Regions from separate parts of the Oceanobacillus sp. CF4.6 genome, predicted to be linked through region 1. Evidence: riboswitches for the same ligand, from Rfam matches in the RefSeq annotation. Region 1 holds a riboswitch; the other holds the start of a gene.
The links. Region 1 has a riboswitch for thiamine pyrophosphate ahead of thiW (energy coupling factor transporter S component ThiW). Riboswitches for the same ligand answer to the same signal wherever they lie in the genome.

Region 1 (3,152 bases):
ATAGAAAATACAGGTGTGAAATTCATGAATGTCAGCGCTAAAATAAGAAACATACTAACGGTCTTTTTAAAAGCTATACGCTTCATTGATACCCTCCGTTTTTTTAGAATATTTGTTCCAGATGCGAGATTTTAAGACAAAATCCGCACTAGTCCTTCTTAAATATTGCATAAAAGTAAGAGGGTTACTATGAAATATTTGTAAACTTTTGTAAATATATTGTAAATTCAGACCATTAGTACTATGTATTTTTAAAAAGGGTTCATAAGTCCTTCGTTCTATTTTCTGGATATAGTTCCAAAGAGTAAAAACAAAATAAGAGAACCAGAAATGTCCTCTTATTTAATGAAGTGAATAATAAAAGGGAATCTATATCGTTCCCCCTGATACGACTTGACCGCTGCAATAATTGTCAAAATAATTGCCATAATGCCTAATATAATGAGTATAACAATCCCCACTAATAAAATAATTAATAGTGTACCAATTGCTCCAAAGATAAAATAGGAAACCAAAAAATTAAAATATTCCTTTCCATGATAATCAACGAATTCGGACTCATCCCTCTTTAGTAACCAAATAAGTAATGGGCCTAAGATAGGAAAAGGAAAGCTAAGTACATAAATCAGCATAGAAAACAGACGCTCATCATTGGTTGGCAAAATAACCCTCCTTGTTTTTATTTTTTATAATAACAAATAAATTTATTGCTTTGTATAGTATATCTTATATTATCTAAAGCCATTACTCTAAAATTTTTCTTGAAAAATTGATAAAAAGTGGCTATAATCATAATTATGAATCTGGGGCATTAGCTCAGCTGGGAGAGTGCTTGCATGGCATGCAAGAGGTCAGGGGTTCGAGCCCCCTATGCTCCATCCTAAAATTAATAAGGTTAGATGGGACTTGTAAAAACATCCTATCTAACCTTTTTAAGTATAATAAAAACATTTTTACTGAGAAGTTATGACTGCGTGGCAGAAACTTGATTAAGAAATGGGGCTGAACACACGAATTGAAGAATAACCTAGTGGTCGCTTTTATTTTACCTTTTTGATAATATTTGCATGTGTGTCTAGTTGGTTCTGTGTATGTTTAAAGTTACTTCGTGTTTCAACAGTAAAATCATCTAGTTTTAATTCGAAGCGATTTTGATTTTTTTCCATCCGGGCTTGATTGATTGCCAATTGCTCCAGGCTTACCGTAAATTGCTCTTGATTTTTTCCCATTTGATCCTGACTCTTTTCCATGCGAACCTGATTCTTTGCCATCTGCTTTTGATTCAAGACTAAGTCTTCCTGCCCTTTTTGAAGCTTTCCTAATTCAGCAATAATCTGATCAAACTTTGCTTCCATTTCAACATATACCTCCTTTCTTTCTACATATTATACCAGAAAATATTTCAAATTGTAGACTATATTTATTCACTTTTATATTCTATTTCGTATCATTCGCCTTCCGTTCCACCTGGCAAAGTTGTACCAGGTTATCAAGTTAATACTGACAAAAGTTAAAAAATTTGGTAAGGTTACAGTTGTACACACAATTATATAGCATGAAACTACTAGGGGTGCCCAAATGAAATGTGGGCTGAGAGGAAAGCATTCACTTTCCGACTCTTATGGACCTGATCTGGTTAATACTAGCGGAGGGAAGTAGTCGGACGTTTATTATATCGTCTATTCTATTTTCAGCCTACCAAGCCAGGTCCATAAAGGATCTGGCTTTTTTGTTGACAGTTAAGAAAGTATAAACTACTTTCTTACTGCATAAGTGCAACGAAGGCTGTCACCCAAAAGCTTGGTGACGCCTTCGTTTTCTAATCGTATTTTATGAAAAATGTAGGGGGAATAATATGAATCGAACGCTTTTGTTAACAACAATGGCAGTTTTTGTAGCAATTGGAACGATAGGTGCTCAGTTATTGTGGTTTCCAACAGGGATCGCACGCGCATATCCTGTTCAGCATGCAGTCAATGTCATGGCAGCTATCATGCTTGGACCAGGTCCTGCAGTTGCCATCGCATTTATGATTGGCTTACTTCGGAACATGCTTGGTTTAGGTACTTTATTGGCCTTTCCTGGAGGCATGGTTGGAGCATTTCTAGCTGGTTATATTTATAAAAAAGGTGGTAAAAAGGGATGGGCAGTAATTGGAGAAACGATCGGTTCAGGAGTAATCGGATCTCTTTTCGCGGTACCATTTGCCCGCATTCTAATGGGTACCTCCGTTGGTGCATTTGCCTTTTTACCGGGATTTCTTGTCAGCAGCATTACCGGTGCTTTCATTGGCTGGTTTATCGTATCAAGAGTTAAAACCAAAAATTTAGCACGTATTAATTAGGAGGCTATATGATGACATTTACTGACGTATTAAGAAAAGCTGCTTCAAATGCAGAACTAAACAGAATCAAAGCATGTGACGAGTGGCCATCAAAAAGGGCGGTGTCATATCGATGAAACAAATACCTTGTGTCCTTACCATTGCTGGGACAGATCCTAGTGGTGGAGCAGGAATTCATGCTGACTTAAAAACTTTCCAGGAATTAAAAAGCTATGGTATGTCTGTTATAACATCCGTAGTTGCCCAGAATACTACTGGTGTCCAGGACATCCATCATGTGCCACTTAATATGATCAAACAGCAACTGGATTCTGTTATTTCGGATATGCCTGTTCATGCATTAAAGACTGGAATGATTGCCAATATAGATATGATGAAACTCGTGGTTAGTAAGATTTCAAAGTTAAATGCTCCATATGTTATGGACCCTGTTATGGTTGCAACAAGTGGAGACCCATTAATTGAAGAAAATGCGCGTGACTTTCTAAGAAAAGAGCTTTTGCCATTAGCTACTTTAGTAACACCGAATATCCCGGAAGCTGAATATCTGACCGGTGAAAGTATTGAAACGGTTGATGATATGAAACAAGCTGCAGAGCATATTGTTGAGAAATTTGGTGCCGGAGCTGCACTGGTGAAAGGTGGCCACATGAAAGGTGAAGCAATTGATTTCCTATACGATGGTTCAAGCCTTCATACCTTTTCTGCTAAACGAATCAATACTAAAAATACACACGGTACAGGTTGTACCTATTCTGCAGCTATTACAGCCTATTTGAGTCAAGGTTTACCATTAAATGAAGCCGTT
Region 2 (3,152 bases), on a different contig from region 1:
ATTGATTTTTAATCTTTTCCTTTTCTGCTTCGCTTGCCTGGTCAGCTAATTCATCCATGAGGTTAATCATTTCCTGTGTCGATTCCTGAAACCAGCTACTAGCATACATGTTCAGCCAATTTTGATAGATTTTTTCTTCCGGTTTTGCATCCTTATATTGCAATCCGATATCGGCATACAACCAGTAACATGGCAGTATAGCAGCTACAATTTGGGCCAGACTGCCGGATAATGACGCTCGGTACAAATGGGATGTATAGGCATATGCAGTTGGCGCTGGTTTAAAATTTTCTATTTCCTCATTCGTAATCTTTAAAATTTCAGCATGCTCCTTGTGTACGGTTAGCTCTGCTTCAGTTGTTTTTTTTGCCTTTTCAGCAAGTCTTGCAGAAACATGAAAGTCATCTGCATGGGCAGCAGCGAAGGCATGCACCTTGCCGTAATGTTTCAAATAGTAGATGTCCTGCATAATATAGTTTTTGAACGTTTCCAGCGGTAAATCACCCTTGACAATTCCTTGTACAAACGGATGATTCAGGCTTAACTCCCAGCTTTGCTTTGTTGCTTCTCTCAACGACTCTGAAAAACGCATAAAAAATTCCTCCTCTATTTTAGTTTCTTACTGGTGAATTAGGAAATGGATATTTATTTTTTAACATCCACTTACGATAAATTTAATAGCCTACTTCTACTACAGCGTTAACGATATACATCAAATCGTTTTTATCTTGCTGTTCTTCAAGGAAAATTCCGCTTGTCGTTGCCATGCCACCGTTCATCACTTCAACGGTAACCGTACCATAGGGAATCAACTTTTTTATTCTTTTCTGATCTAATTTTTCCAAATCCCGCGGCAAGCCTAGTTTGACATTAACTTTCATGTTATTTAAGTCACCATCCGGCAGAATTTTTTTCATGCCTGGCATGGAATTGGAATGGATTGCATTCAGCACTGCGCGTTCAGACGCAATATTTACATCCTGTCCGTGGACATCCAAGCCTGTTCCTGTTTCAATAAATATGAGATTTTCCATTTTCTTTTCACTTCTCTCTATTAAAATAGTTTCAGAAAGGCTCCTTCTAAATACGGATAACCTATTGTTCCTGAATCTGTTTATATTTTTCTACTTTTTCATCTGTTAAGAAGTAAAGCTCATCAAGCAGTGCAGGAATAAATGTTCCAGGCCCCACTGCTTTTTTCATCGCTAACTCCGCTGCAATGCCATAACTTGCCACTGCATAGACACCCGCCTGGAATTTGTCATGGGCTACACTGACAAAAGGTCCAATAAGTGAGGAAAGCAGGCATCCGCTGGCAGTAATGTTTTGTAACATTTCATGGCCATTTTTACATAGAGAAGTTCGCACGCCATCGGTAATCACGTCTGTTTCTCCGGTGGAAATCACAACTGTATCATATTTTTTCGCCACAGCTTTTGCTATTCTCGGGTCATTTTTTTCAATCATGGAATCAGGTCCCTTTGCTTTGTCCAAAGCGCCTCCCAAAACGGCAATTTCCCCGGCATTAGCGCGAATTGCCGCAAGCTTTACTGTTGCAAGTATGTCGTTAATTATTTCTGTCCGAAAATCTGTCCCACCAACAGCAATGGGGTCAAGGATAACTGGAACTCCATTCTCATTTGCAGCCTTTCCAGCTTTTAACATAGCTTCCCCACGGTCCTCCGTTAATGTTCCAAGGTTCAACACGACTGCGTCGGCCATCGCTCCGTAGTCCTGTGCTTCTCTGGGAGTATGTGACATAGCAGGGGACGCGCCGATTGCGATTAGACCATTTGCGGCAAAATTACTCGCAACTTCATTCGTAATATTAAAAATAAATGGCTTGTCTTCTCTGATTTTTGCAATAAAATTCATCCGGATAGCTCCTCTCTGATAGGTTGAAAAATTAAAAAAACCACCCCAAATGGAGTGGTTGTATATACAATTTCAGCATATGTATACGTCGCCAACTCCACTTCCCTACGCTGGTATTAACCAGTTCAGGTTCAAAGGGATCAAGAAATGAATCATGTCTCAGCCAAACGGCACCCCTAGTGGATTTTTTTATTATTCTAAATAAAGCTTACTTCATTCTATTATAAAAGTAAAATGATATATGGCAGAGAAGAAGCATGGGGACGGTTCTCTTGCTTCCTTTTTCGTATGGAGAGGAAGCAAGAGAAACGTCCCCATGCTTATTTTTTATTATATTTTAATATGGTTCTGTGGCAAAATAGAATTTGCAAGATAAAATAAATGAGGTGTACATAATGCGAAAGGTAATTATTGATACAGATACTGCAGGAGACGATACGATAGCGCTATTAACTGCGCTTCATCATTTTAAAGTGGAAGGCGTTACGATTACTGGGGGAAATGTAGATTTTAATCAAGAGGTGGAAAATGCCCTTTATACCATTCAGGTTGCAAGTCCAAAAGAATACGTGCCAGTTTATAAAGGATATGAAGTGCCGATGACAATTACTGGTAATGAACATCATCAGACCGTTGAGGATGTTCATGGGAGTGATGGTATGGGTGATGCTTTTTTTGAAAAGGCAACACAAAGACCTGAGGCAGGGCATGCGATTGACTTTATTATAGAAAAAGTAAAAGCAAATCCGGGTGAAATCGCTTTACTCGCAATCGCGCCACTTACAAATATTGCAATGGCCATTAAAAAGGATCCTACAATTATAGCGGATATCCCACATATTTATATTATGGGTGGCACAAATAATTCATTAGGAAATATAACGCCAGCAGCGGAGTATAACTTTTATGTTGATCCAGAAGCAGCGAGAATCGTGTTGCATTCGGGAATCCCAATCACGATGGTTGGCTGGGATATGTGTACGAAATATTCCATTATGGATGAGGAGGACCATCAGGATATTGAAAAATTGGCTACAGCAGGTTCTGACTTCTTTATAAAAATTAATAAGGTCGTCCTGAAATTTAATAAAGAAGTTCATCGTCTGAATGGCACGACGCACCCAGACACACTATTAGTGGCAATTGCTGCAAATGAAAGCCTGATGAATGCTTTAAATCACTATTACGTTGATATCGAAACAAGAGGTGAATTAACTAGAGGATATAATATGGTCGATATTAATAACCGTACCGGTAAAATCCCAAATGTTCGCGTA

Region 2: linked by a shared signal. The riboswitch ahead of thiM (hydroxyethylthiazole kinase) and the one ahead of thiW (energy coupling factor transporter S component ThiW) in region 1 are both predicted to bind thiamine pyrophosphate.

Annotation. Positions count from the first base shown of each region.
Region 1 covers NZ_JBIMEX010000009.1:140,193-143,344, forward strand. Annotated here, with positions in the region: gene ACHABU_RS14480 (5'-nucleotidase C-terminal domain-containing protein) at 1-86, opposite strand, end outside; gene ACHABU_RS14485 (DUF4870 domain-containing protein) at 339-662, opposite strand; tRNA gene ACHABU_RS14490 (tRNA-Ala) at 806-878, shown strand; gene ACHABU_RS14495 (hypothetical protein) at 1,041-1,355, opposite strand; TPP riboswitch at 1,557-1,671, shown strand; gene thiW (energy coupling factor transporter S component ThiW) at 1,856-2,344, shown strand; gene thiD (bifunctional hydroxymethylpyrimidine kinase/phosphomethylpyrimidine kinase) at 2,457-3,152, shown strand, end outside.
Region 2 covers NZ_JBIMEX010000002.1:588,780-591,931, reverse strand. Annotated here, with positions in the region: gene tenA (thiaminase II) at 1-592, opposite strand, end outside; gene ACHABU_RS06505 (Lin0512 family protein) at 675-1,034, opposite strand; gene thiM (hydroxyethylthiazole kinase) at 1,096-1,875, opposite strand; TPP riboswitch at 1,961-2,063, opposite strand; gene ACHABU_RS06495 (nucleoside hydrolase) at 2,271-3,152, shown strand, end outside.